Regions from separate parts of the Mycobacterium sp. IDUB_28 genome, predicted to be linked through region 1. Evidence: predicted binding sites of a transcription regulator. Region 1 holds the regulator's gene; the other holds the start of a gene.
What was found. The regulator LexA, encoded in region 1, represses DNA repair genes until DNA is damaged. The targets are predictions, from matches to a motif close to CGAACANNTGTTCG.
Positions count from the first base shown of each region.

Region 2: cofD (2-phospho-L-lactate transferase) is a predicted target of LexA. The motif match lies at 12,789-12,802, and genes of this name have one in related genera.

Region 1 covers NZ_JBVAXK010000006.1:74,612-89,381, forward strand. Annotated here, with positions in the region: gene ACZYZ9_RS14235 (alpha/beta fold hydrolase) at 1-537, shown strand, start outside; gene ACZYZ9_RS14240 (peroxynitrite isomerase) at 565-1,050, opposite strand; gene nrdR (transcriptional regulator NrdR) at 1,061-1,522, opposite strand; gene ACZYZ9_RS14250 (LysM peptidoglycan-binding domain-containing protein) at 1,641-2,147, opposite strand; gene lexA (transcriptional repressor LexA) at 2,441-3,157, shown strand; gene ACZYZ9_RS14260 (LGFP repeat-containing protein) at 3,167-5,500, opposite strand; gene ACZYZ9_RS14265 (acyl-CoA dehydrogenase family protein) at 5,834-6,994, opposite strand; gene hflX (GTPase HflX) at 7,079-8,503, opposite strand; gene dapF (diaminopimelate epimerase) at 8,551-9,420, opposite strand; gene miaA (tRNA (adenosine(37)-N6)-dimethylallyltransferase MiaA) at 9,425-10,345, opposite strand; gene ACZYZ9_RS14285 (class III extradiol ring-cleavage dioxygenase family protein) at 10,342-11,025, opposite strand; gene ACZYZ9_RS14290 (DMT family transporter) at 11,063-12,028, opposite strand; gene ACZYZ9_RS14295 (DUF349 domain-containing protein) at 12,534-13,910, shown strand; gene ACZYZ9_RS14300 (Rv2732c family membrane protein) at 13,907-14,506, opposite strand; gene miaB (tRNA (N6-isopentenyl adenosine(37)-C2)-methylthiotransferase MiaB) at 14,518-14,770, opposite strand, start outside.
Region 2 covers NZ_JBVAXK010000011.1:91,236-106,005, reverse strand. Annotated here, with positions in the region: gene ACZYZ9_RS21490 (PE family protein) at 1-3,954, opposite strand, end outside; gene ACZYZ9_RS21485 (TIGR03089 family protein) at 4,509-5,189, opposite strand; gene ACZYZ9_RS21480 (LCP family protein) at 5,239-6,693, opposite strand; gene rfbD (dTDP-4-dehydrorhamnose reductase) at 6,787-7,665, shown strand; gene ACZYZ9_RS21470 (glycosyltransferase family 2 protein) at 7,658-8,572, shown strand; gene manB (mannose-1-phosphate guanylyltransferase) at 8,574-9,653, shown strand; gene ACZYZ9_RS21460 (NUDIX hydrolase) at 9,635-10,198, opposite strand; gene ACZYZ9_RS21455 (coenzyme F420-0:L-glutamate ligase) at 10,195-11,562, opposite strand; gene cofD (2-phospho-L-lactate transferase) at 11,559-12,545, opposite strand; gene ACZYZ9_RS21445 (WhiB family transcriptional regulator) at 12,896-13,252, shown strand; gene ACZYZ9_RS21440 (metallopeptidase family protein) at 13,268-13,687, opposite strand; gene ACZYZ9_RS21435 (DUF3499 domain-containing protein) at 13,870-14,343, shown strand; gene ACZYZ9_RS21430 (phosphomannomutase/phosphoglucomutase) at 14,445-14,770, shown strand, end outside.

The DNA of each region.
Region 1 (14,770 bases):
CTGCCGCTGGTGCTGCCGGCGGTGCAGTTGCTGGGCCGGTTGGCGGGTCTGGCGCTCGGGTCGACGGCTATCGGCCAGGATCTGCCGAACATGCTGCGGATATTGGACGATCTCCCGGAGCCGACCGCTTCGGCGGCGTTCACCCGCACCCTGCGGGCGGTCGTCGACTGGCGCGGCCAGATCGTCACCATGCTGGACCGATGTTATTTGACCCAGGCGATTCCGGTGCAGATCATCTGGGGCCGCAAGGACTCGGTCATCCCGGTCCAGCACGCGTACATGGCGCACGCCGCAATGCCGGGGTCCCAACTCGAAATCTTCGAGAACGCCGCGCACTTTCCGTTTCACGACGACCCGGCCCGCTTCCTCGACCTCGTCCAGCGCTTCATCGACACCACCGCGCCCCCCGACTACGACCAGGCCGCGCTGCGCGAGTTGCTTCGCACCGGCGGCGGCGAGGGAACCGTGAGCGGTCCGACTGACACCCGGGTGGCCGTGCTCAACGCGATGGGTGCCGACGAGCGCAGCGCCACCTGAGTTCGCGTCCGCGAGCCGGCGCGGCTGTCACAGCTGTCGGCGCAGCGTGGCGGACAGATGGTGTTGCAGGGGTTGCCCAACCGCACCCATCTGCAGCGAGTACGACAGCTCGTCCCCAGCGATCCGCAACGACCGCCCCAGGGCGCTGACCTCTTTGGCCGTCGGCGTCAGTCCGATACTGGTTGTCGCCACATCGATTTCGATGACGTCACCGGTCACCGAGTAGGTGCCGACCGCTATTTCGGTGATGCCGCTGGGATGGGCCAGCACCAGCTCCACGTGACCGGGCTGCGGTACCCGAAGATAGCCCGTCTCGGCATGCAACGGCTTGTCGTCGGCGGGGGCCTTGGTCTTCTGTCCATAGCTCAGGAAAGGTTTGCCGACGTGGGCGAAGACAACCTCTTCGAGGTATTCGAAAGGCTGGATCGTCGGATACTCCCCCGCGCCCCGGCCCACCCAGGTACCCAACAACGGCGCCAGCGCATGCAGATCAGGATGTAGTTCGGCGACCATCGGGGTGCGGTCAGCCGGACGTCGAAACGTTGCGGTGCGCGCGCAGCGCCTCGATCTCGCGCTCGAAATCGTCGGCCGACGAGAAGGACCGGTAGACGGAGGCGAACCGCAGGTAGGCCACCTCGTCGAGGTCGCGCAGCGGTCCCAGAATGGCCAGGCCGACCTCGTTGCTGGGGACCTCAGGGCCGGCGGCACGCACCGCGTCTTCCACCTGCTGGGCAAGCAAATTCAGCGCATCGTCGTCAACCTGGCGCCCCTGACAGGCCCGGCGGACGCCACTGATCACCTTCTCGCGACTGAAGGGCTCGGTGACGCCGCTGCGCTTGACCACGGCCAACACCGCGGTCTCCACCGTCGTGAACCGGCGTCCGCATTCCGGGCACGAGCGACGACGGCGGATCGCCTGGCCCTCATCGGTTTCTCGCGAGTCGATCACCCGCGAATCGGGATGCCGGCAGAACGGGCAGTGCAAGAGCCGCTCCTTTGCCGTACCGACTGGTATCCGGGTAGAAGAACACCCCGACAGTACCCGCGTGCTCCGTAGCGGGCCAACGCTGACCCGGGCAACCATCGACCGGGCGGGTGCTCGCTCAGCCGATCGGGGCGATCAGGGTCTGACCCGCCGAGACCGCACTGGAATCCAGTGCGTTCAGGTCGCGAATCCGTTCCACGACGTCGCGCACCGGCGCGCCGGGCGCCACCCGGGCAGCGAGGTCTTGCAACGACTCCCCCGGTTCCACCCGCACGACCGCCAGGGCGGCGGGCACCTGCGGCGCCGACTCGGCCGCGCCGTCGTTGACCATGCTGCCGAAGTTCGCCATCAGCCCCAGCCACACGGTGATGACGCCCGCGAGCAGGGCCAGTCCGATCGTGGTGGCCACGCTCACCGGGCGTCTGCGATGTGCGACCGTCGAGCGCGTGACGCCGGTGCCGTAGTAGCGAACGGGCGCCACACCCGGGCGCGCGGGCCCCGGTCTGCTGGATCCACCCTGGCCGGCGCGGTACGAGGGATATTGGCGCACCGGCCGCCCAACAGGCCTGTTCAGGTGGCCCTGCGTGTTCCCGCTGCGGTGCGGACCCGCGTAGATGAGTGTCATGCCGTTCCCTCCGGTCGACTACTTATCGCTCGTGTGTTCGACCATAGTCGCTCACGTGTTCGAAACCCGAACATTTGAGCGACGCGTGTCGCACGAGCAAAACGGTAGACCTCACCACCGACAAGGATTTGTCGGTGCAACCAGCTGGGTGACTATCAGATACCCCGACCACGCGGAAGTTACACACTTGTGATTCACTTTATTTCCGCAGATCCCGGCTGTGGTCTGGGCGATGACACGCCCGGTCGAACACATGTTTGAATTTTGAGCCTGGTGCGGTTACATTCAGATCCATGAGCGACAGCAACGACACCGCGGCCGGTTTCGGCCCGGGTAGTGCGAAAGCGACACAAGGCCGGCCACCTGCGGCCGATGTAACGCTGACCGAGCGGCAGCGCACCATCCTCGAGGTCATCCGTACCTCGGTGACAACGCGGGGCTATCCGCCGAGTATCCGCGAGATCGGCGACGCGGTGGGCCTGACGTCCACCTCGTCGGTCGCCCACCAGTTACGCACCCTGGAGCGCAAAGGCTATCTGCGGCGCGACCCGAATCGCCCGCGCGCCGTCGACGTGCGCGGTGCCGACGATGCGGCAGTGCCCCGTACCGATGTCATCGGCTCGGACGCCCTGCCGGAACCCACTTTCGTCCCGGTCTTGGGGCGCATTGCCGCCGGCGGCCCGATCCTGGCCGAGGAAGCCGTCGAAGACGTGTTCCCGTTGCCCCGCGAGCTGGTGGGCGAAGGGACGCTGTTCCTGCTCAAGGTCGTGGGTGAGTCGATGGTCGAGGCCGCCATCTGCGACGGCGACTGGGTCGTCGTCCGCCAGCAGAATGTCGCTGACAACGGCGACATCGTCGCGGCGATGATCGACGGCGAAGCCACTGTGAAGACGTTCAAGCGAGCGGGCGGTCAAGTGTGGCTGATGCCGCACAACCCCGCGTTCGATCCGATTCCCGGCAACGATGCGATCGTGCTCGGCAAGGTCGTCACCGTGATTCGCAAGGTGTAGCGCGCATCCTCAATCGGCTCTGACGAAGCCGTTGGCGCGCGCGGCGTCTTCGTTGGCGAACCAGATCTCGGCCAGGGTGTCGTGGTACAGCGCGCTGGTGGGCGTGTAGTACAGCCCGAACCGGGCACTGGCCTTGATGGGATAGCCGTCCGGCGCCCGGTACGGGTCGTCGTCGAGCGGCAGATGGATGGTCGGGCGCACCGCGGCGCTGCCTGCTGGCGCGGCGGTCGGCGCTTGGACCTGCGGGGCGGCCCCGAACGGCGTGTCAGGTTCCACGGCATACCCGGCCGGGTCCGCTGCGGCATGTCGACCCTTTCGCAGCTCGGGAACCGCGACAGCATCCGGCGGTGAGGCGAGATCGGGTGACTCGTCGTCCGCATTGCGCCCCGGCTCGGTCATCGGGTAAAACGCGTCCGCATAATCCTCGCTGGACGGCCGGGCCGGCTCCGTTTCCGGGTACTCCACGAACTCCGGGGGTTCCGGGCTCTCCTGAACGTCCACAGGTTCGGGCACTTCCTCGAACTCCGGCACGTCCGGGACCGGCAGGTACGGCGCATTCGTCTGCGGCACCGACACCTCCGGCGCGAAATCGTCCGGCGCGACTGTCTCCGGCACGACCGGCTCCTCCTCGGCGAGTTCACCAAGAGCGCCGCGCGACACGACGGGGATGGGCGTGGTGCCCACCGCGTCGGGGTCTTCCTCCTCGAACTCCGCCGACCCGTCCGGATCGAAATGCTCTTCGGCGACGTGGCCGTATTCGTCGTCGTCAACACCCTGCTCGGAGCCGGCCTGCGGGACGGCCCCCGCTCTGGACCAGCTGACCCGGCCGGCGGTGGGGTCTGCGTCCGCCTCTGCCTCGACATGCTGGTCGACGGGCGGGAAACGCTCGGAACCGTAATCGATTTCCTCATGCGGCCAGCGGTCATCGGCACCGGGGTCGTATTCCACACCGAGGTCCCGGTCGCGGTCGTACACCGGCGCATCCGGTACTGCGGCGCGGCGCCGACGCAAACCCGACACCACCAACACCGTCATCAGCACCAGCAGCAGCAAAGGAATGGCCGCGATCAGCCACCACCAGTGGAAGGTGAACTTCTTGCCCGCGGGCGCCGACGCCGAATTACTTGGGGTGTTCTGCCCCGACACCTGCAGGCCGGACAGCAGCGGCGCGAGGTTGGCCGGGTCGGTAGTGAACGTGTTCTTGGCGCGGTTCCACGAGATCTTGCCGCCGGTGAACTTCTGCGACACCACGTCGCCGTCCACCGTCTGGTCAGCGACCGGGGCGCCGAGCTTGCCGGTGGCCCCCTTGAGCTTGTCCCAGGCGGCTTTCATGGCTCCGCGCACGACGAAAGCGCCGTGTTCGGGCGTCCAGAAGATCACCGGCTTGTCAGCTGCGGAGAACACAGCGACACGACTGGCGGGCGTGATGCCGCCGTCGGCCTCGTTGGCGACCGGAAAGCCCAGGTCGCTGCTCACCGGTCCACCGACTGCTTCGTACTTCTGCAGGATCGGCCCCTCGACCGCGTTGGCGCCGGTGGCCGGGCTGAAGAAGATCTTGCCGCCGTCGAACTCCTGGGCGATGCCGTCCCCGCCGATCGGCGACTGACTACCCTTCTTGGCGCCCAGCGGTCCGGCAGCGCCACCTGCGGCGCGCCACGCCATGTTGATGGCGGCAGTGGGGTCGATCGCCACCTGCAGACCCTTGAGCTGCTCGGCCAGGTTCGCCGGATTGGTGGTGAACTCCTTGGTCTTGCGGTTCCAGGACACCTCACCGCCGGTGAACTTCTGCGAGGTCACCTCGCCCTCGTAGGTCTCATCGCTGATCGGGGCGCCCAGCACGCCGCCGGAGCTGCCCAGCTTGTCCCACGCCGCGTTCAGGGCGCCGCGCACCACAAAGGCACCGTGGTCGGGCGTCCAGAAGATCACCGGGTTGTCGCTGGCGGCGAAGGTACTGACCCGGCTGTCCGGTCCGGCGAGGCCGGGCACTTCATTGATGGTGGGAAAACCCAGGTCACTACCCGCGGGACCACCCAGCGATTCGTATTTCTCCAGGATCGGGCCGAACATGAACTTCGCGCCGGAGGCAGGCGTGAAGTACATCTTGCCGCCGTCGAAGTCCAGCCCGAAGCCGTCCCCGATCGGATAGACGTCGCCTTTGCGGGCGCCCAGCGTCGAGGTGTCGCCACCGGCTTTCTCCCACGCGGCCATCATGGCCGCCTCGGCGTCGCCGATCGGGGACGCCGCAGCGGTCGGCGCCAGCAGCGTCACAGCCAGCGCGGTAGCCGCCAAGCCGAGCAGCGCCCGACCGACCAGCTTGCTCAATTGCCCTCTCCGCCCGTCCACCAAGCCTCCCAGCCGATGCCCCTGCCCACCTGGCGAGCCGGCGGATCGCCCGCCGTGGGCCATTCCCCAGCTACGACCTGCATCGTTGCCGGGCTCGCATAACTTTGCTCTAGCGAACGAGAAATGCGAAGTCAAATTGTAGATATTACGGAAACGGTTATCGACCCGACGTCGAAATGATGCCGGGCCGCGCCCGTGTCGCGAGAGATGGGAGAGCGGCACCTGCGCCTCGACCGAGCGCAGCGGATACGCATTTCGCACGGACCGACGCTACGTCAGGGCTCGATCCGGTCAACGTTCCACATCGAAATCGCGGCCTGCGGCCGCCGACCGTCAGACGCCGAGGCTGCGGCCGATGATCTCTTTCATGATCTCGGTCGTGCCACCGTAAATGGTCTGCACGCGAGCATCGAGATACGCACGGGCAACCGGGTATTCGCGCATGTAACCGTATCCGCCGTGCAGCTGCAGGCACCGGTCGATCAGGTGAACCTGCTTCTCGGTGGAATACCACTTGGCCATCGCGGCCTGCTCGACCGTCAGCTTCTCCTCCAGGTGCAGGGCCAGGAAGTTGTCCACCATCATGCGCACCACGGTGGCCTCGGTGGCCAGTTCGGCCAGCAGGAACCGCGTGTTCTGGAAGCTGCCGATCGGCTTGCCGAATGCTTTGCGCTCCTTGGCGTACTGCACGGTGTCCTCCAGCACCGCCTCCATCGCCGCAGCGGCCATGATGGCGATGTTGATCCGCTCCTGCGGCAGGTTCTGCATCAGATAGATGAAGCCCAGACCCTCTTCGCCCAGCAGATTCTCCACCGGCACCTTGACGTCGGTGAAGGACAGTTCGGCGGTGTCCTGCGCGTCCAGACCGATCTTGTCCAGGTGGCGGCCCCGCTCGAAGCCCTCCATGCCGCGCTCGACGACCAGCAGGCTGAATCCCTGGGCGCCCTTCTCCGGGTCGGTCTGGGCGACCACGATCACCAGGTCGGAGTTGATCCCGTTGGTGATGAACGTCTTCGACCCGTTCAGGATGTAGTGGTCACCCTCTTTGACGGCGCGGGTCTTGATGCCCTGCAGGTCGCTGCCGGTGCCCGGCTCGGTCATCGCGATCGCGGTGATCAGCTCGCCGGTGCAGAACTTGGGCAGCCAGCGCTGCTTCTGCTCTTCGTTGGTCAGTTTCAGCAGATAGGGCGCCACCACGTCGTTGTGCAGGCCGAATCCGAGACCGCTGTAGCGCCCGGCCACGGTCTCCTCGGTAACGATCGTGTTGTAGCGGTAGTCGGGGTTGCCACCGCCGCCGTACTCCTCCGGCACCGCCATACCCAGGAAGCCCTGCTTGCCGGCCTCCAGCCAGACGCCGCGGTCGACGATCTTGGCCTTCTCCCATTCCTCGTGGTAGGGAGCGACGTGGCGGTCCAGGAAGGCCCGGTAAGACTCCCGGAACAAGTCGTGCTCGGGTTCGAAAAGCGTGCGCTGGTATTTGACGGCGCTACCCATGCGTATGGCCTCCGGATGTCGGAAAGATGTATGTTTCTTTCCCCAACATATACCAACCGGGTGGTTGGTCGGTGCCGGAGGTCGTCAGCCGCGTGCCGCGAACTCCGCAAGGGCGGCGGCCAGCGCCACCGGGACCCTGGCCTGGATACGGGTGCCGTCGGTCTGGTGCTCGGCCTGCTGCACCCGCCCGTCGGAGTGCACCCGCGCCACCAGATCGCCGCGGCTGTAGGGGATCACCACGTCCACCGCGGTGTCGGTCGGCACCGCGAGTTCGGCCATCCGGCTCCGCAAAGCGTCGATCCCGTCACCGGTGCGAGCCGAGACGAACATCGCGCCGGGCAGTTCGTGCCGCAACCTGGCCAGCATCAGGTCGCCGGCCGCGTCAATCTTGTTCACTACCAGCAGCTCTGGCGGCGCATCGCCGTGATGATCCGCGACCACGTCCGAGATGACCTGTCGCACCGCACTGATCTGGGCAAACGGATTGACATCGGAGCCGTCGACCACGTGCACCAGCAGGTCGGCGTCGACCACCTCCTCCAAGGTGGAGCGAAACGCCTCGACCAACTGGGTGGGCAGGTGACGGACGAACCCGACCGTGTCGGTGAGCACGAACGGGCGACCGTCGTCCCATTCGGCGCGGCGGGTGGTGGGTTCCAGGGTGGCGAACAGCGCGTCCTGGACCAGGACGCCGGCGCCGGTCAAGGCGTTGAGCACACTGGATTTCCCGGCGTTGGTGTAGCCGACGATGGCGATCGAAGGCATGTCGGCCTGCAACCGACGGCTGCGTTGGGTGTCGCGGACCTGCTTCATCGCCCTGATGTCGCGGCGCAGCTTGGACATGCGCTCACGGATGCGCCGCCGGTCGGTCTCGATCTTGGTCTCGCCGGGGCCACGCAACCCCACGCCGCCGCCACTGCCACCGGCCCGGCCACCGGCCTGCCGTGACATCGACTCACCCCACCCGCGCAGTCGCGGCAGCATGTATTCCATCTGGGCCAGCGCCACCTGCGCCTTGCCCTCCCGGCTGGTCGCGTGCTGGGCGAAGATGTCCAGGATCAGCGCGGTGCGGTCGATGACCTTGACCTTGACGGCCTTCTCCAGCGCGGTGAGCTGGGCGGGCGACAGCTCGCCGTCACAGATCACCGTGTCGGCGCCGGTTGCGACCACCACTTCGCGCAACTCCTGCGCTTTGCCCGACCCGATGTAGGTGGACGGGTCGGGACGGTCGCGGCGCTGGATCAGACCCTCGAGCACCTCGGATCCGGCGGTCTCGGCCAGGGCGGCCAGTTCGGCCAGACTGGCCTGGTTGTCCGACGCGCTGCCCTCGGTCCACACACCGACCAGCACCACTCGTTCCAGCCGCAGCTGGCGGTACTCGACCTCGGAGATATCGGTGAGTTCGGTCGACAACCCGGCGACACGGCGCAGCGCCGATCGGTCTTCGAGCGCCAGCTCACCGAGGCTGGGTTCTGGAATGCCCGTCTCGGGCGAATCTGGATATGTCATAAGCGCTTTCGATGGTGGCACGTCGCGGCGGCTGACGCACCCGAATATCAGACCGGCGAGTCCCACCAGCCGTCGTCGAGCTCGCCGTGGGCCACCAGTACCGAAGGGCCCCGCAGGAAGCTGGTGGCCTCGGTGAGGGTGACGACGACGTCGCCGCCGGGCACCCGGACCGTCAACGTCCCGGTGTCGAGGCCCTCGGCTGCCAGCGCGGCGACCACCGCGGCCACCGTTCCGGTTCCGCAGGAACGGGTTTCGCCGACACCCCGTTCGTGCACCCGCATGCAGACCACCCCGTCCGCGGGAGCGGTCAGGATCTCGACGTTCACGCCGTCGGGGAATTGTTCGGCGTCGAAGCCGACCGGGGCCGCCACGTCCAGCGCCGCCAGGGTCGCCGGCGTCAGCTGCGGGTCGACGCAGGCCAGGTGCGGGTTGCCGACGTCGACAGCTACGCCGGTGAAACGCCGCCCCCCGACGAGCGCCTCCCCCGCGCCGGTCCGGTTGGCCTTGCCCATGTCAACGGTGATGTCGGCGTTGGTGGCATCGACACTGTGCAGGCTCACCTGCCGGGGGCCGGCCAGTGACCCGACGACGAACTCGTCGCGCGATTCCAGCCCGCTGGCCCGCAGATAGTGGGCGAAGACCCGCACGCCGTTGCCGCACATCTGCGCGGTCGAGCCGTCGGCGTTGCGGTAGTCCATGTACCAGTCGCCGGCGCCCACTCCGTCGGGCAGGCGTGCCAGCGCGCCGGCCGCCACAGCGGCGCCACCGGTGGTGACCCGCAGGACCCCGTCGGCGCCCAGGCCCCGGCGCCGGTCGCACAACGCAGCAACCCGGAAGGCGGACAGGTCCGCTCGGCTCTGCACGTCGTGCAGCAGCACGAAGTCATTCTGGGTGCCGTGACCTTTGGCGAAACGCACCAGATCAGGTTACGTGCCGCCAGGCCCGCAACGCCTCATCGACGGCACCCTCGGCGGTCCCGTCGATCCACTGCACCCGGTGGTCGCGACGGAACCAGGACCGCTGTCGTCGTACATAGCGGCGGGTACCGACGAATGTCTGCTCGCGGGCGTCGTCGAGCAACGCGGGCGTCCCGCCGGCATCCAGCGCCGCAAGCACTTGGGCATACCCCAGCGCACGGGACGCGGTGACACCGTCGCGCAGGCCGCGATCCAGCAGCCCGCGCACTTCTTCGACCAGCCCGTCGGTAAACATCGCCTCGGTGCGCTTCGCCAGTCGCTGATCGAGAATCGTTGTCTCACAATCTAATCCGATGATCACCGTGCCCCAGCGGGGGGCACCGATGCGCGGCGCGGACGCGGCGAACGGCTGGCCGGTGAGCTCGACGACTTCCAACGCACGCACGATGCGCCGGCCGTCGGTGGGCAGAATTGTCGCGGCAGCGGCCGGATCACGCTGCGCCAGTTCGGCGTGCAAGCCGCCGACCCCGAGTTCGACGAGCCTTTGCTCCCATCGGGCGCGCACCACGGGATCGGTTGCGGGAAAAGACCAGTCGTCGAGCAACGACTGGAGATAGAGCATCGACCCGCCGACCACCACCGGCACCGCTGACCGGCGCCGGATCGCCTCGACGTCGATGGCCGCGGCCTGCTGATAGTTCGCCACAGTCGCTGTCTCGGTGACGTCGAGGACGTCGAGCTGGTGGTGCGGGATACCGCGGCGCTGCGCGACGGGCAGCTTGGCGGTCCCGATATCCATGCCGCGGTAAAGCTGCATCGCGTCGGCGTTGACGATCTCGGCCGGACCGCCGAGCCGTTCGACGACGTCGAGTGCCAGTTGCGATTTGCCGGTGCCGGTCGGTCCGATGATGGCCAGCGGTCTCACGGCTGCCAGACACCGGCGAAATAGCCCACCCCGTAGGGTGCCCCCCGGTAGAGCTCCTTGACCGTCCGCGGTGCGGTGAGCATCAGGCCGGCCAATGTCGCGAACGCCGCCCGGCCCAGGACCTGATCCGGCAGCCGGGTCAGGGCGCCGACGTCGCCGCCGGCCAGTGCGTCGTCGAGGGCCAGCTGTATGTCGGTGGTGGCGGGGTCGTACCCGCCGGGCGCGCGCGGCGTCAGGGTGTTGACGCCGTCGGCGACCAGCAGCACGCCGGTCGGTTCGGTCGCGCGGTCGATCTCAGCACGCAGCCGGCGGCCGCGGGCCACCGCGGCGCCGGAGTCCTGGCCCGCCGCGCACACCCAGACCGAGGCGCTGCCGTCGGGCCGGATTTGGCCGCGAAGCCAGGCCGCGATCAGCCCGCACAGCGGCATCGTCACCGGCATCGTGCCGTCCGGCCCCAACTGAGCCCGCACATCGACCCCGAATCCTGCGAAGCTGCCGGTGCATTCCGGACCCAGCACCGCGTCGGCGCTGCCGATGCCCAGGGCGACCCAGCTGTCGGGCAGGACTGCCGCGGCCGCGCTCACCGCAGCGCTCAGGTCGGCGATTTCTGCGGCGGCCGCGCCGGCCAGTTCGGGGACCAGCACCGGCGCGGACGGAACAATCGCGATTGCGCTCAGCACGCCCTAAAACTAACTTCTCCAGGCGGCCCCGACCGGTCTACCCGGAGGTCGACCCCAGCGCCGAGCCGTCGGCCGCGCTGACGGTGCCCGTCGGAGGCGGGGCTGATTCGTCGACGTGCGGGGCGTCGCCGCCGGCGTCGGCGACGATCTGCGCAGCTTCGCCGCGGGCCAGCGCCACGGTCGCGACGATCACCATCGCGACCGCCGCGATCAGCACGAATGCCTCCGGGCCGTTGGCCGAGATCGTCTCGCCGAGCACCAGGGTGCCCAGTGTCGCAGCCACCACGGGTTTAGCGACTGTCATCGTCGGCAAAGAGGCGGTCAACGCACCGGCCCGGAACGCGGACTGCTGGAAGATCATCCCGCACAACATCGTGACCAACCAGGGAATGAACTCCGGCGAGGTGACCGCGCCGCCGAGTCCGTCTTTGTGCACGACTTCCACCACGCCCTTGGTCAGCACCGCGAACAACGCCAGCGACGAGCCTGCCACGACCGCCAGCAACACCGCAGCCTGCGGACGTCCGTGCCAGATCCTGGCCGCCACCAGACACGACACCAGCAGGGGGCCCATCACCGCGGCGACGATGATCCAGGTCAGCAGGGGCGCGCGGTCGTGGCCGGCCAACGGGTCGCCGACCTTGATCACCACGGCGAGGGCCGCGGCGAGGGTGACGGCCCACATCCATTCCGAGCGGGTGATCTTGTGATGGGTGAGGCGCGAATAGATGGGCAACGCGAACAGCAGAGCCGTCACCTGAAGCGTGGTCACCAGCATGACCGATGCCCAGATCAACGCCACAGCCTGCAGGCTGTAGTTCAGGATCGCGCACAGACCGCCCGTCCACCAACGGGCGTCGCGCAAGGACATGCCGAACAGCTGGAGGTGGCCGACCTCCTTGTCGGTGATCTCGTGAGCCGAGCGCTGCCGGATCACATCACCGGTTGCCGATGCCAGCGCCGCGAACAAAGCGATGATCCCGGCGATCCCAACCATTGACATGGGCGACCCTCAATTCCCGAACTCCGCCGCCAGTTTCCCCCCGTCAGGTGCACGTACACCTGATTGTCGCTGGCAGTTAACCGAACACTCTATGGCTCTGCAAGGCGCTGTGAACAGTGATTCAGCACGTTCGCGACGCCTTCGATACCCGCTGGTGCGACCCCAAAGCCTCGCTCATCAAGCTGAGCGCCACCCAGGGCCGGCTATGCAGAAGCTGTGAAAAACACCTGCCCTGCGTGTTGTCGCAATGCCCAAAGTCACGGTACCCGCCTGCGGATAGGGCCTATCCGGCGCAATCGAACGGGAACCGATTCGTTACCCGGGCGGCGGCGCTGAAAAGCAGCGATAGCCGAAGGTGGCGGCACACCGCTCGCCGAACTGCTTCAATACTTGTGGGAAACCGGTCGGCACCGCACCAGAACTGCCGACCGTCGAGGTGCCGCTGCGCGCGGCCGCTGCGCGGGAAGTCGACCGCGCGATCGGAGAAGGACAGGTGACGAGCACAATGACGGGTGACCAGCCCGGTAGCAATGACTCCGCGGAGTCGATCAATCCGACCGCGAAGCCGGTGCCCGCACCTCGTCCGGGGCCTCGCCCCGGACCGGGCCCCCGTCCCGGCCTACCCGGCCCCGGGCCCCGCCCGGCGGCGGCTCACCTGGTCAAGGCCCCGCACAGTGACCCGCACAAATTCGGCCGCGTCGACGACGACGGCACCGTGTGGCTGGTCACCGGCTCCGGTGAGCGCGTCGTGGGATCCTGGCAGGCCGGCGACCGCGAGGCGGCGTTTGCCCACTTCGGCCGGCGGTTCGACGACCTCAGCACCGAAGTCACCCTGATGGAAGAGCGGTTGGTGTCGGGCACGGGAGATCCGCGCAAGATCAACGCCAACGCCGCGGCGCTGGCCGCGACCCTGCCGACCGCGGCGGTGCTGGGCGACATCGACGCGCTGGAACGCCGGTTGTCCGACATCCAGGCCCGTATCGACGTCTATGTCACCGCGCACCGTTCCCGACGCGAGGAGCACCGGGCCGCGCAGACCGCCCGCAAGGAGGCGCTGGCCGCCGAGGCCGAGGATCTGGCTGCGAACTCCACGCATTGGAAGGTGGCCGGCGACCGGCTGCGGGCCATCCTCGACGAGTGGAAGACCATCAGCGGACTCGACCGCAAGGTCGACGACGCGCTGTGGAAGCGCTACTCCGCGGCCCGCGAGACGTTCAACCGGCGGCGCGGGTCCCATTTCGCCGAACTGGACCGGGAGCGTTCGGGGGTGCGCCAGGCCAAGGAGCGGCTGTGCGAACGCGCCGAGGCGTTGTCGGATTCGACGGACTGGGGCACCACCAGCGCGGAGTTCCGCAAGCTGCTGACCGAATGGAAGACGGCCGGCCGGGCCAGCAAAGACGTCGACGACGCCCTGTGGCGCCGCTTCAAGGCCGCGCAGGACTCGTTCTTCACGGCGCGCAATGCCGCCACCGCGGAAAAGGATGCGGAGTTCCGCGCCAACGCCGCGGCCAAAGAGGCGCTGCTGGCTGAAGCCGAGAAGATCGACCCGAGCAATCAGGACGCCGCCCGGGCCGCGCTGCGCACGATCGGAGACAAGTGGGACGCGATCGGCAAGGTGCCCCGGGAGCGGTCCGCCGATTTGGAGCGACGGCTGCGCGCGGTGGAGAAGAAGGTTCGCGACGCCGGTGAGTCCGATCGCGCCGATCCGCAGGCTCAGGCGCGCGCCGAGCAGTTCCGGTCGCGCGCCGAGCAGTACGAACAGCAGGCCGCCAAGGCTGCGGCGGCCGGAAAGACCAAGGAAGCCGAGGAAGCCAAAGCGAACGCCGAACAATGGCGGCAGTGGGCGGACGCGGCTGCGAAGGCGCTGACCCGGCGGTCCTAGCGGTCGCCGGGGTCGGCCGGTGGCTCGTCGGGCTGCAGGCCGTCCAGCAGGGTCTTGGATTGATGTTGGGCCACAACGCGGCGACGTTCTTCCTCCGCGGCCAACTGCACCACGGTGCGCTGCCACACCACCCGGGCCCAGTGGAACGTCAGCACGATCACCGTCAGCCACGAGACGAACAACCCGACGCCCGGACCGGGGTGGCCGGCCGGCACGGTCTGCCGCGACCAGACGGCCAGCAATCCGGTGCCGCTGGCCAGTGCCGATCCGGCCAGCGCCACCCACGCCACCGCCCAGCGCCGGGTCAGCAACGCCAGCATGGAAAACCCGACGCCGAACACCAGCGTCAACCAGACGAAAACCCGCAATGGCAGCGCCACGGCGGCCCCCGGTGCGTCGTGGGTGTTGAACAGCATGTCCCAGCCGCGCACGCTGCCGGTGTGCGGCAGCACGAACGACCCCAACAGCACGAAAACCAGGATCGCCACGGCCAAAGCTCGCGCGCCGGGGTCGATTTCACGGGCGACGCGCCGTTCAGCCGCCTCGATCTCGGACCGGTAGGCGTCGAAATCCGCGCCGTCCGCTTTTCTGCTCATGCCTTCCGAGCCTATCCGCCGCACCCGATTGGCTGGGTTGCGGCGGCGGGCTGCCCGACGGCGGGCATCCCCAGACCGACGCCGCGACGGCCCTGGCCGGCGGCGTGCGCGTCGCCGGCCCGGGTACGGCGGTGGGTCAAGATGCCGGCGTCGGCGATGAGGTGATGCGGTGCGGCGTCGGTGACTTGCACGGTGATGATGTCGCCGGGACGGATCCGCGCGTCACCGGCGGCGAAATGCACCAGTCGCCCGTCGCGGGCGCGG
Region 2 (14,770 bases), on a different contig from region 1:
CCCCGGCGCACCCGGGGAACCCGGCGGCGTGCCGGCGCCGCCGCCACCCCCGGGCCCACCGTGGGCCACTCCGAAGATCGAGCTGGCGTTGCCGCCCTTGCCGCCGTTGCCGCCCGGGCTGCCCGGCTGCGTCGCAGCACCGCCGGTGCCCCCGGTACCGCCGTCAGCGATCCCGGCAGCCTTGCTGATCGCCTCACCGCCGACGCCACCGGTCCCACCGCCGGCACCACCATTGCCGCCCGTGCCGCCGACGCCACCGGTGAGGTGGTTCGAGCCTTCGCTGTAGGCGATCCCGCCCGTGCCGCCGATACCACCGGTGCCGCTGAGGCTGGAGCCACCCACTCCGCCGGTGCCGCCGACCGCGTCTACCGACGAAGTGGGGTCGTAGATCATCACCTGGCCGCCGGTGCCTCCCTTTCCGCCGTTGCCGGTGGTGGCGTTGCCGCCCGCCCCGCCAGTGCCTGGGTCGACACTGCCGGTGCCGAACGAGTGCGTCCAACCGCCCTCGCCGCCCGCGCCGCCGGTGGTTCCTGCGCCGCCCGCGCCGCCGTCCCCGCCGACTGCCGTCGCCGTTCCGCCGACCAACTGCACTGCGCCGCTGCCACCATTACCGCCGGTGCCGCCGGTTCCCGTACCGGCGTCGCCACCCTGCCCGCCGGTGCCGCCGATCGCGTTCGCGGTGCCGTTGGTGATGGCCACGCCCGCGTTGCCGCCGGCGCCACCGTCGGCGCCACCGGAGCCGCCGGCGCCGCCGTCCCCGCCGTAGGCGTTGCCGGTCCCGCGGGTTGCGCCATACGCGCCTTCCCCACCGCTGCCGCCGGTGCCCGTTTCGCTGGTGCCGCCGTCCCCGCCGCTGCCGCCGAACGCCTCGGCGTCGGCTGTCGCGCTGTCGCTGCTAGCAGTGGCACCGTCCCCGCCGGCGCCACCGGTCCCGGAGGTGGCGGTGCCGCCCGCACCGCCACTGCCGGCCCAGACGCTGCCCTTTCCTTCATGGGTGGCCACCCCGCCGGCTCCGCCGGCACCACCTGAGACACCGGCACCGCCCGTGCCGCCGTCGCCACCGACGGCAGCCCCTGCTGAATCGACCTTGGCGTAGTACACGTCACCACCGATGCCGCCCTTGCCACCGGTGCCGCCGGAGGCATTACCGCCGGCGCCGCCGCGGCCGGCGAGCGCGTCGCCCGTCCCTTGGCCGACCACACCGCCACCCCTGCCGCCTTCCCCGCCGGCGACGGCGCCGCTGCCGCCGTCCCCGCCGGTTCCGCCGATACCGTCGCCGGCTCCGTACTGGAATACGACGTTGACCGAGCCGCCCTTGCCGCCGGCGGCTGCCTCGCTGCTGCCACCCGCGCCGCCGTTGCCGCTGCTGGCGTTGGCGGTGCCGGTGGGGTTGTAGCTTTGGGCCCCGCCGCCGTCACCGCCGTCGCCACCGTTGCCGCTGGAGCCGGCGCCCCCGGCGCCACCGTCGCCGCCTGCGGTGAATCCGATGCCTTCGCTGTAGGCATCGCCGCCACGGCCGCCGGTGCCGCCGGTGGTGCCCGCACCGCCGGCGCCGCCCTGACCACCGGTGTGGGGGCCGGCAACGGAGGAGAAGCTGGAGGCGTCGCCGCCGAGGCCGCCGTTGCCGCCGGGCCCGGTGCTACCGCCGTCTGCGCCCGCTCCGCCGGCACCACCGAACGCCGAGCCGGCGCCTTCACTGCTCGCGTTGCCCCCGGCCCCGCCGTGGCCGCCGCCGGCCGCACCGCTGCCTCCGGTGGCGCCCGCGCCTCCGGTGGCGCTGCCCGGCGCAGATGTCGCCGCCTGACCGCCGTCCCCGCCGGTCCCGCCGCGACCGGTGATGCTGTCGCCGCCGAGGCCGCCCATTCCGCCAACGGTGTTGTGGGTGGATCCACTGTTTTCGATAATCGCCATGCCCCCGGTTCCACCGGTGCCGCCGTCACCGGTGGTGCCGTCACCCCCGGCACCGCCGGTGCCTGCCGAGACCTGCCCGATGCCCGCGGTGTAGGCCGAACCGCCGTGCCCGCCGTCGCCACCGGTAACACCATTGCCGCCCACACCGCCGGTGACACCGGTGGCGGTTGCCATCGACCCCTCCAGGAAGATCACCGCGTGGCCACCATCGCCGCCTCGGCCGCCGGTGGTGGCGCCGTCGCCGCCGGCTCCCGCTGCGCCGCCGGTGGCCGATCCGGTGCCGTAGTTGTACGCGATGCCGCCGGCCCCGCCGCCGCCGCCGGTCGCGGTGTCGCTGCTACCGCCGGCGCCGCCGGCGCCGCCGACGGCATTGCCGGTGCCATAGCTGTACGCGTCCCCGCCGTAGCCGCCATAGCCGCCGATCCCGGTAGCCCCCGCCACGCCCTGGCCGCCGGTGGCCGTCCCGGCGCCGTAGACGTAGGCCTTGCCACCGATTCCGGCCGCGCCGATCCCTGCGGGACCCATTCCGCTGGTTCCACTGATTCCTCCGGTCGCGTCGGCAGTGCCGTAGCCGGTGGCGGTCCCTCCGAAGCCGCCGTCGCCTCCCACCTCGGTGCCTTCGCCGCCTGCACCGCCGGCACCGCCGACGGCGTGGCCGGTGTGCGTGGTCGACTCACCACCGGTGCCACCGGTGCCGCCGAAAACGCCGGTGCCGCCGGTGCCACCCTGCCCGCCGACACCGGAGCTGCCTGCCGTGCCGCCGGTGCCGCCGCTCCCGGCGGCACCCCCCTGGCCCGCGATGCCGCCGGTCCCGCCCATGCCACCTTTTTCGATGAGGTTGGTTCCGCCCTGGCCGCCTTTACCGCCGGTACCGCCCCGGCCGCCGTCGCCGTTGGTGCCGCCGTTGCCGGCGCCGCCGGTGCCGCCCTGGCCACCCTTTCCGCCGTCGGTGCCGACCAGGCCGGGGGACATGGCCGAATCGCCCTGCATGCCTGCGCCGCCCTCACCGCCCGCACCGCCTTCGCCGCCCGTGCCCGCCGCACCGGACGCGGCGCCGGCGTAGCCCGCCCCACCGATGCCGGCCGCCCCGCCGGTGCCTCCGTTGCCGCCGGTGCCCGCGCCCGAGCCGGTGTCGACCGCCCCGGTGCCGCCGGTCCCGCCGGCGCCGCCGGTGCCGCCGGTCCCGCCCGCGCCGCCGACGCCGTGCGCGCCTGCCGTCCCGCCGAACAGCGCCCTGGACTGTCCGCCGGCCCCACCTGCGCCGCCGGTGCCGCCGAAGCCGCCCTGTCCACCGTCGCTACCGGTTTCGCCGGCACCGCCGCTGGCGGCGGTGCCGGTCGCACCGGCCAGGCCCGCGCCGCCGGCACCACCGGTCCCGCCGACGCCACCAGCCCCGCCCGCCCCACCGTTGCCCCACAGGATGCCGCCATTGCCGCCGGCCCCGCCGGCCGCGCCGGCGCCACCGGTGCCGCCGATCACCCCGCTCGGCCCGGTCGCGCCGTTGGTCCCGATGCCGCCGGCCCCGCCGGCACCGCCGTGACCGAACAACCCGGCGTCGCCGCCGCGCCCACCGGCCATCCCGGCCGCCCCCGAACCGCCGTTACCGCCGTTACCCCATAACAGCCCGCCGGCCCCGCCGTTGGCACCGGTCCCGGCAGCGCCGTCCGCACCGTTGCCGATCAGCGGGCGGCCCAGCAACGCATTGGTAGGCGCGTTGATGACACCCAGCACGGCTTCTTCGAGACTCTGCAACGGTGCTGCGCTGGCCGCCTCGGCCAGGGCATAGGCCGAACCCGCCCCGAGCAACGTCTTGACGAACTGCGCGTGCGATGCGGCCGCCTGAGCGTGCAGCGCCTGGTACTGCTGGCCGTGGGTGGAAAACAGGGCGGCGATCGCCGCCGAGACCTCGTCCCCGGCGGCGACTGCCACCGCGGTCGTGGCGCCTGCCGCCGCGTGGCTGGCAGTCTGCACCGCCGATCCCACCCCGGACACCTCGCGGGCGGCGACGGCCATGATCTCGGGCACGGCGAACACATACGACATTCGTGGACTCCTTCGACGCGCGGCAACGGGAGACGGCTGGCACGTCGACTCCCGACCGGTCAGTCGCCATCGATCCAGCCGCATCGTATAGCTGGGCCATCGATAATTTGCTGTTTTCGCGCATTCGCAGTTGCGTTTCAATTCGGCACATAGGAGTCTCAAATGATCTTCGAACAATTCAAGTGATAGATGCATTTCTCGCAGGCCAGCGCGGCCCTCAGCGTGCGCAGTCTCGTCGGCCTGGGTGAATTCGTTGTGCCGCATCGTTTGCCGACCCGGCGGCAGCGCCGGGCCGTGCCGACAGGTGGTGACCGGTGCTCTATACGACTCGTGGCGAACGAATATTGCCGACCGGGCGGTTTGGTTGAATCGGGGCACGCGGAAAAGACTTCGAGCAATTTGCTGAATAGTATTCCACTACCTGGCTGTCACATTCACCGACACCGGCCGCCGGGCGCCGAACGACGTGGTGGGCGCCCCCGACGCGGCACCCGACGGCCGTTCCTGCGAATTGACGAGTCAGTTAATTCGATTTTGCCGTCCGAAAGCTCTCGTCATTTGTCCAGCACCCGGGTGACCTTCTCCGTTTCGACCCGACGCGGCAACGCGCCTGGGTCGGGGTTGGCCACCTGGACCAGCGACCCGCCCACCGACAGCACCGTCAGCAATCGGTCCACCAGGTGCTCGGGCCGGTCCCAGGCCAAGCTGGACAACACCCGATCCTCGCCGGTCAGACTCTGCAACGCCGCGGATTGTGCACAGGCGGCCAGCACCTGGGCCGCAGACTGACCGGCCAGCGCCGGGCCGGGGGTGCGCGCGGGGACGACCTGATCGCCATGCACCCGCACCGCCGTGGCGTAGTCGGTGACGCCGATCGGCAGATCAGGCACCGGCTTGCCGAAGGGATCCAACGACAGCACGGCGACCTCGCCACCATTGGCCGCGTCGTCGGCCTCGTCGAGCCGGTCGATCGTGCACAGCGCGACCTCGGCCGGTCCGTCCCGCACCGCTTCGGCGCCGATCCACCACACCCCGAACAGCACCGCCGCCGTCTGCCAGTGCGCCGGCAGCAGAACGGCGACCCGACTGCCCGGCCCGGCGCCCAGTTCGTCGCGCAACAGATTGGCCGTCTTGGCCGCCCAGTTGGCCAGCGTCACCGCGGACAGCTCGATCCGCTCGCCGGTGGCGTCGTCGTAGTAGGTGATGCGCGGGCCGACCGGGTCGGCGCGCAGCATCGGGTCCAGGATCGCTGCGGACAGCGTGGTCAGGGCAGACACGGCACGGTCAGTTTATGCACTCGGGGTTCTCGGAGCCCGCGGTCAAGATCGGTGACGGCGCCGGGACCGTGCCACCCGTGCTGTTGCCGGCCGCCGCACTCGAGACCCGCGCGGACGTCGCTGTCCCACCGTCGAGTCCGGATCCCGGGCCGGTGTAGTCGTTGGCCAGCACCACCCGCACCGATCCGGCCGGTATCGAGGTGTCGGCGACGACGGGCAGCCCGCCCAACAGTTTGGCGACCTCCTGGGCGCCCAGGTCGTCGGTCTTGGCGACCCGCACCTGACTGCTCTTGACGTGGCCACCCTCGTTGTTGCCCACCGAGCCGGCGGTAAAGCCCTTGGCGCTCAACGCATCCGACACCGCCGACGCGAGGCCGTTGATGTCGGTGTCGTTGACCACATTGGCGGTGGTCTTGGCCGGCGTGTAGGCCAGTTCCTCGGTTTTGCCCTGATCCTGTTCGTGCAGCAGGCCGCCGACCCACTCCTGAACCTGGTGGGCGTCCACCCGCACCACGCTCTGCATGCCGTCGTCGCTCCAGCCGGCACCGTCGAGCACCGGGATGGTCGCGAACGCCACGTTGCCACCGGCCAGCTGCTGCAGCTGCCGCACGAAATCCATGATGTCCCAACCGGAGGACAACACCACCGAGCGCTGCACGGCCTGCTCGAGTCGTCGCAGGGTGGCGGGACTGGACAGCGTCTTCCCGGAGATCACCCGGTGGGCCAGCGAGGCCATCACCGCCTGCTGGCGCACCACCCGGTCCAGGTCGCCGCGCGGCAGTTCGTGACGCTGGCGCACGAAGCTCAGCGCCTGGGGGCCGTTCAGCTTCTGCCGGCCGGCGGGGAAGTCGGCGCCGGAAAGAGGTTCGTAGACAGCGTCTTTGAGGCACACCTCGACGCCGCCGAGCGCATCGGCGATCAGGGAGAAGCCCAGCAGTCCGATTTCGGCGTAGTGGTCGACGGTGACGCCGGTCAGGTCGGCCACCGTCTTGATCAGCGCTTCGCGGCCCGCCTCGGTGCCGACCGCGGCGGCCTCGCCGGCCGAGGCGCCGGCTTTGACCAGGCTGACGCGCTTGGTCTCGCGGGTCTGTCCGTACACGCCGTTGATCTTGGTCTTGCCCAGGTTGGGGGCCTGGACGTAGGAGTCGCGGGGGATCGATATCGCGGTGGCCGACTTCCCGTTGTCGGGGATGCGGATCAGGATGATGGTGTCGGTGTTGGTGGCTTCCTCGTCGCCGGCGCGCAGCGATGCCAGTTCCTCAGCGGAGAGCGGGTTGCCGTGCGCGTCGGTGCGGCTGTCCAGGCCCACCAGCAGGATGTCGATCGCGCCGTCGTCGGCTCCGTGGCCCAGCGAGGGTGCCGACATGTGGAAGATGCCGTCCTCGAACGACTTCACGTTGCTCCAGGCGACGCCGGTACCGAGTACGACCAGGACGGCCATCGCCGTGCAAACCACACGCATCACACGAGTCACACTCTGCTCAAACACCACTGTAGGTTACTTGCGCAACACCGGCTTTCCGGGTAGCCAGGCCCGGCGTGCCAGACTCAAGACATGTCAGCCAGGCTCGTGATCACCGGTGCGGGCGGTCAGCTCGGCAGCCTGGTACGCGCACAGGCCACCCGCGCCGGCCGGAATGTGCTGGCCAGGACGTCATCGGAATGGGACATCACCGACCCCGCCGCGGCCGGGGTGATCGAGCCCGACGACGTGGTGATCAACTGCGCCGCCTACACCGACGTCGACGGCGCCGAAACCGACCAGGCCGGCGCGTACGCCGTCAACGCCGCCGGTCCCGAGCATCTGGCGCGTGCCTGTGCGCGCACCGGTGCCCGACTGATCCATATCTCGACCGATTACGTGTTCGACGGCGCGCAGTCGCGGCCCTACGAGCCGGGCGACCCGACCGCGCCCCAAGGTGTTTACGCGGCCAGCAAGCTCGCCGGGGAACAGGCGGTGCACGCCGCGCTGCCGGACGCCGTCGTGGTGCGCACCGCCTGGGTCTACACCGCTGGGGTGCACCGCAACGACTTTGTCGCGGTCATGCAGCGGCTGGCCGCCGGAGACGGACCGGTCAAGGTGGTCGACGACCAGACCGGCTCACCGACCTACGCCGCCGATCTGGCTGCCGCGCTGCTGGAGTTGGCCGACAGTGACGTTCGTGGGTGCCTACTGCACGCCGCCAACGAGGGTGTGGTCTCCCGATACGAGCAGGCCCGGGCGGTGTTCGAGGAAAGCGGCGCCGACCCGCAGCGGGTCAATCCGTGCGGCACCGACGAGTTTCCGCGGCCCGCCACGCGCCCGTCGTATTCGGCGCTGTCCAATCGGGCCTGGGTGGCGGCGGGACTGGCCCCGCTGCGTCCGTGGCGCAGTGCGCTGGTCGCGGCGTTGACCGCGGCGACCGATCGACCGTTACCCTCAACGCGTGACTGACGTTCTGCCGGTCGTTGCGGTGACCTATTCGCCGGGCCCGCACCTGGAGCGGTTCCTGGCGTCGTTGTCGCTGGCCACCGAACGTCCGGTCAGCGTGCTGCTGGCCGACAACGGCTCCACCGACGGAACACCGCAGGCCGCCGTCCTGCGCTATCCCAATGTGCGGTTGCTGCCCACCGGGTCCAACCTCGGCTACGGGACGGCAGTCAACCGCACCGTCGCCAAGCTCGACCAGCGCGACGAAAACTGGATGGACGACTGGGTGATCGTGGCCAACCCGGACGTGCAGTGGGGCCCGGGCAGCATCGACGCGCTGCTGGACGCCGCTGCCCGGTGGCCGCGGGCGGGTGCGCTGGGCCCGCTGATCCGGGACCCCGACGGGTCGGTGTACCCGTCCGCGCGTCACCTGCCCAGCCTGGTCCGCGGCGGCATGCACGCGGTGCTCGGCCCGGTCTACCCGCGCAACCGGTGGACCCGTGCGTACCGGCAGGAACACCTGGAGCCCAGCGAGCGCCCGGTGGGCTGGCTGTCGGGGTCGTGCCTGCTGGTGCGGCGCGCGGCGTTCGACCAGATCGGCGGTTTCGACGAGCGCTACTTCATGTATATGGAGGACGTCGACCTCGGCGACCGGCTCGGCAGAGCCGGCTGGCAGTCCGTGTACGTCCCCACCGCTGAGGTGCTGCACCACAAAGGCCACTCCACCGGCCGGGACCCGGCCAGCCACCTGGCTGCGCATCACCGCAGTACCTATATCTTCTTGGCGGACCGGCACTCCGGATGGTGGCGCGCCCCGCTGCGCTGGACGCTGCGCGGTTCGCTGGCGGTGCGTTCGCGCCTGATGGTGCGCAGCGCGCTGCGCCGGTCGCGCAAATCGTTGCAGCGGGAACTGGCAGAAGGGCGGCACTGAGTTGGCAACCCACCACGTCGATGCGGTGGTCCTGGTCGGCGGCAAAGGCACGCGACTGCGGCCCCTGACGCTGTCCGCGCCCAAACCGATGCTGCCGACGGCCGGGCTGCCATTTCTCACCCATCTGTTGTCGCGGATCGCCGCCGCCGGCATCGAGCACGTGGTGCTGGGCACGTCGTACCGGGCCGAGGTGTTCGAGGCCGAGTTCGGCGACGGATCCAAGCTCGGCCTGCAGATCGAGTACGTGACCGAGGAGAACGCGCTGGGCACCGGCGGCGGCATCGCGAATGTCGCCCCCAAGCTCCGCCACGACACCGTCATGGTGTTCAACGGCGACGTGCTCTCCGGCGCCGATCTGGGCCAGTTGCTGGAGTTTCATCGCGGGCATCAGGCCGACGTGACGCTGCACCTGGTCCGGGTCGGTGATCCGCGCGCGTTCGGTTGCGTCCCCACCGACGACACGGACCGGGTCGTCGCCTTTCTGGAGAAGACACAGGACCCGCCGACCGACCAGATCAACGCCGGCTGTTACGTGTTCGGCCGCGACATCATCGACCGCATTCCGCGCGGGCGCGAGGTGTCGGTGGAACGCGAGGTATTTCCGTCGCTGCTGTCGGCGGACGACGTCAAGGTGTGCGGATACGTCGACGCCACCTACTGGCGCGACATGGGCACCCCGGAGGACTTCGTGCGCGGCTCGGCCGATCTGGTGCGCGGGATCGCGCCGTCGCCGGCCCTGCACGGGCAGCGCGGCGAGTCGTTGGTGCACGACGGCGCGGCGGTGGCGCCGGGCGCGCTGCTGATCGGCGGCACCGTCGTGGGCCGGGGCGCCGAGATCGGCGCGGGGGTGCGGCTGGACGGCGCGGTGATCTTCGACGGGGTCAAGGTCGAGGCGGGCAGTGTGATCGAGCGCTCGATCATCGGGTTCGGTGCCCGCATCGGGCCGCGGGCGCTGATCCGCGACGGCGTGATCGGCGACGGCTGCGACATCGGTGCGCGCTGCGAACTGCTGCGCGGGGCGCGGGTGTGGCCCGGGGTCTCGATTCCCGACGGTGGGATCCGCTACTCGTCGGACGTCTGAGCTTCCTCCGGGCGGCGGGCGCGATCCACCAGGTACGCCAACGCGTGATCGGTGCCTTCGGGCAGCGCGTCCGCCGGCCACCAGCGCAGGTCGTCGGACTCGTCGCTGATGGCGATCCGGGCCCCCGCCGGGGCGTGCGCCACGAACTGCAGGTCCAGGTGCCGGGTCGGCTTGCCCAGCGAGCAGGTCAGCGCGTGGACGTGCACGGCGACGAGTTCCGGGTCCAGCGCCAGGTCGGGGATGCCGGACTCCTCGACGGCCTCGCGCAGCGCGGCGGCCTGGATGTCGGCATCGACATCCTGCTCGCAGTGTCCGCCGAGTTGCACCCAGCGGCGCAGCCGGGGATGCAGGGTGAGCAGCACCCGCTCGCCGCTGTCGTCGAGCACCAGGGTCGAGGCGGTGATGTGCCCGGGTTCGCACTCCCGCAGGCACGCGTCCGGGCGGGCCAGCACGAACCCGAGCACGGCCTGGCGCAGCGCGTCCTGGGCGGGTTCGGGCGCCTGCCACCCGGCGAGCAGGTCGATCACCGAATCCCGCAAGCTCATCGGCGGATCAACAGATCCGCGACCGGCGCCGGCTCGCGCGGTTCCATCGCCTCGGCGGGGTAGCCGATTGCGACGGCCCCCAGCGGATCCCAATCACGGTGCAGGCCAAGCTCTTCGCACACCAGGTCGGCGGCGAAGATCGTCGACCCGATCCAGCAGCTGCCCAGGCCGCGGACCGCCAGCGCAACCAGCAGACCCTGGACGGCGGCGCCGACGGCGACGGTGAACATGGTGTGCTCGGCCTCGGTGCGCGCGGCGTCCGGGTAGCTGTGCGCGCCGTCGGGCACCAGAAAGGGTATGACGACTTCGGGCGCGTCATAGAGAATCTGGCCGCGCGAGACGCGGCGCTCCACCGCATCGGCGGGCTTGCCGTCACCGCTGAGATCGGTCCGCCACTTGTCTTTCATCCGGTCCAGCAGCCGATTTCGGGTGGCCTGGGTCTGCAGCCACACGAACCGCACCGGCCGGGTGTGGTGCGGGGCCGGGGCGGTCAGCGCCTCGGCGACCGCGGCCTCGACCAGCTCCGCCGGCACCGGTTCGCTGCTGAACTGCCGCACCGAGCGGCGCATCAGCTGGGCCTGGCGGTGACCCAGGTCGAGGGCCTCGGCGGTGCCGAGCCAGAACAGGTCTTCGGTGCCTGCGCGCACCAGGTGCCGCGCGGTCGTGCCGTTGTCGGCGGGTTCGAGCCCCCGGATCACCGCCACCGGCATCGCGGTCAGCTTGCCCTTCACCAGGTCGGCTGCCGCCGCGATCTCGTCGGCGACGGCGATCTCGGTGACCACCAGATCATTGCCGTGCTGATCGACGGCGCCCGAATAGTTGTGCAGCACAGCTATTCCCGCACTTCCCACCGCAGCGTCGATCTGGCCGTTACGCCACGCCCGGCCCATGGTGTCGGTGATCACAACGGCGACGGTGACCCCGAGCAGTTCACCCAGCCGCGCCCGCAGCGCGGCGGCACTGCCGTCCGGGTCCACCGGCAGCAGCGCCAATTCCGATGTCCCGACGTTGGATCCGTCCACCCCGGCCGCGGCCTGGATCAGGCCCAGCCGGTTCTCGGTGATCAGGGTGCGTCCCTTGCGGGCCAGCACCCGGACCGCCTCGTCGTCAATCAGCTTACGGCGCAGGGTATCTCGCTGCTCAGGATCCGGGGGAGCCGGCACCAGGCGGCCTTCACATTTGGACACCACCTTGCTGGTGACCACCACCACGTCACCGTCGCGCAGCCATGGCATGGCGGCGGCCAGCGCGGCGCCCAGGTCGTCACCGGGACGGAACTCGGGAAGTCCGGGAACGGGCAGGATCTCGATCCTCCCGGCGGTGCCGTGTTCGCCCGTCGGCGGCAGCGTGGGCTGCCCGGTCATACTGTCACGCCAGCCAGTTTCAGCCCGGCGCGCACCATCTCAGCCGTGGTCGCCGGGTCGTTCATCAGCAGCGGGATGGATCGCACCGCCACAGCGTCGATTTCGGCGCGATCACCCTCGTGGATCAGCCAGCAGTCCAGTATCCCGGTGGTGCCGCGCGCACCGTAGTGCCGCCCGACGGCCTCGGCGGTGGAGTCCACGCCGATCACCGATAGACAGGCATCGGCCATGCCGCGCAACGGTTTTCCACCGATGATCGGTGAGTACCCGACCACCGGGGCGGTCGCGGTGCGCAGGGCGGCGCGGATGCCGGGTACCGCCAGGACGGCTCCGACGCTCACCACCGGATTGGACGGTGCCAGCATGATTACGTCGGCTTCGGCGATGGCTGCCACCGCTTCTGTTGTGGCGCTAGCCTTTTCGGCTCCGACGAAGGCGAAACTGTGGGTGGGGACTTGGGCGCGGTAGCGAACCCACCACTCCTGGAAGTGGATCGCTTTGCGCGAACCGTCGGACGGATCGGTGATCACCACATGCGTTTCACAGCGGTCGTCGCTGGCCGGCAGCAACCGCGCGCCCGGCTGCCAACGATCGCACAGTGCGGCGGTGATCTGCGACAGCGGGTAACCGGCGTTGAGCATCTGAGTTCGAATCAGGTGGGTGGCCAGATCGCGATCGCCGAGCCCGAACCAATCGGGTTGCACCCCGTAGCGCGCCAGTTCCTCTTTGGCATGCCAGGTTTCGTCCCGATGACCCCAGCCGCGCTCCGGGTCCACCCCGCCGCCCAGGGTGTACATGCAGGTGTCCAAGTCCGGGCAGATGCGTACGCCGTGGATCCACGCGTCGTCGCCGATGTTGACGACGGCGGTCAGTTCATGACCGGTTTGGTCCGGCCGAGCAAACTGTCCCAGGCCGAGGAAGTGTTGTGCGCCGAGCAGGAAGCGGGCGCCGCCGACGCCGCCGACCAACACGGTGACCTTCACACCGCAGGACAGTACCCGTCGCGCGCGGACGGGTTGTTATCGGTAACCACTGTGGCACAAGGGACTTGTGATAATACTGTGTTCGACACGCCCGAGTGCCGAAACAACAGAAACGCCGAAATTCGGTTACGAGATGGTATGGAAATGCGCCGAAGTGCTTGACCAGGGTCACCGGCACGTGTCTAATCACATCAGTGTCATTTCCCGGTTGGCCGGCCGGTTCCGGTGTCGCAGACCGAGATTCGATCACTTGTTCGAATTGGGTATCTGTACATCAGAACAGTGGTAAACCATTCACTCTCTATCAGTGAGGAGGCGGAGTCATGTCCTATGAATACCTTCGGGGCGTAATGGGGGGCACACCGCACACCACGTCCGGCTCGGTCGTGACGTCTCTGCCGACACCGAAAGCACCCGTCCGTCCTCATCTCAGCGTGGTTCCGGATGCGCCCGCCGCATTCGAGCCCGAGCCACTGCCGGAAGTCCCCGCCGACCAATGGCAGGACAAAGCGCTGTGCGCCCAGACCGACCCCGAGGCCTTCTTCCCGGAGAAGGGTGGCTCCACCCGCGAGGCGAAGAAGATCTGCCTGGGGTGTGAGGTCCGCCATGAGTGCCTCGACTACGCGCTGGCCCACGACGAGCGGTTCGGCATCTGGGGTGGACTGTCCGAGCGCGAACGTCGCCGCCTCAAGCGCGGCGTCATCTAGTCCGCCGCACAAAGTTCAGTCGTCGATCGTCGGGTCGATGACCGACGGCTCCACGTCCAGGTAGATCGCCACCTGGGCCACCAGGATCTCGTGCAGCAGGTCACCGAGTTCGACGGTGTCTTTCGCCCGTCGCTCAATCGGCTTGCGGAACAATACAATTCGCGCCCGCGTCGCGTTGCCGCGCACGTCGACCCCGGCGGGTATCAGACGGGCCAGGGCGATCGGTCCGTCCGCGATCACCTCAGGTGGCCACTGCACGCTGGCGGGATCCTTGGCCGCGATGCGGGGGATCTCGTCGACGGCGACGTCGAGTTCGGCTACCCGCTCACCGACCCGTCGCTCAATGGGTTCGTAGGCCTCCAGCACCGCCATGTCGAACCGCTCGGCGCGGCTGCGCCAGCCCGGCACGGTGGGCGGCAGCAACGGGCCGCGCAGATCGCGGCCCCTGCGCCGGGATCGGTGCCCGAACGTCCCGGCCCACCTGCCCGCAGGCCGACCGCTGCGGCCGGAGCCGCGGGAATCGCTCACGCGCCGATGGTAACGGTTGTACATCGTGGCTAGAACCGATGCGCGTGTCCGGCGCTTGAGCGGCGTTTGCGCACGATAGCCTTTCGCTCGTGAACGTACCCCGTCGCTGCTGCCGGCCCGGGTGTCCGCACTATGCAGTGGCAACGCTGACGTTCGTTTACTCGGACTCCACGGCGGTGGTCGGACCACTCGCTACCGCGCGGGAACCCCACTCCTGGGATCTGTGTGTCGGTCATGCCGGCCGCATCACCGCCCCGCGTGGCTGGGAGCTGGTGCGCCACGCCGGACCGCTCAACGCCGAGCCGACCAATCCCGACGAGGACGACCTGGTGGCGCTGGCCGATGCGGTGCGCGAGGGCGGGGTGCGTGCGAGTGCGGTCGTGAACGGCTTCACCGCGCGGGTCGACGGATACGACGGGTACGACGACATCCCACGCGCCGCTGGGGTAGGGGATCCGGTGCATTCGGCGGGAGCTCACGCCACCGGTGTGCTGGCGCCACCCGAACATCGGTCCGGACGCCGGCGCGGACACCTGCGGGTCCTGCCCGATCCTGCCGACTGAGCGCGCCGAACCGTCGATCGCCAACCGGACCGTTCCGGTCCGCAGTGCCGGCGGGCCGATAGGCTGACGGCGAAGAGTTCACGTCGTCAGGAGCACCCCACATGTCTTGGCCCGCCGCGGCTGTCCACCGTGTGATCAAGGCCTACGACGTCCGTGGGCTGGTCGGTGCGGAAATCAGCGAGCCCTTCGTCGCCGACGTCGGTGCCGCCTTCGCCCGGTTGATGCGCAGCGAGGGCGCCGGCCGGGTGGTGATCGGTCACGACATGCGCGACAGCTCCCCGTCGCTGGCGGCGGCGTTCGCCGACGGCGTCACCGGTCAGGGCCTGGACGTGGTGCGCATCGGTCTGGCCTCCACCGATCAGTTGTACTTCGGCTCGGGTCTGCTGGACTGCCCCGGTGCCATGTTCACCGCCAGCCACAACCCGGC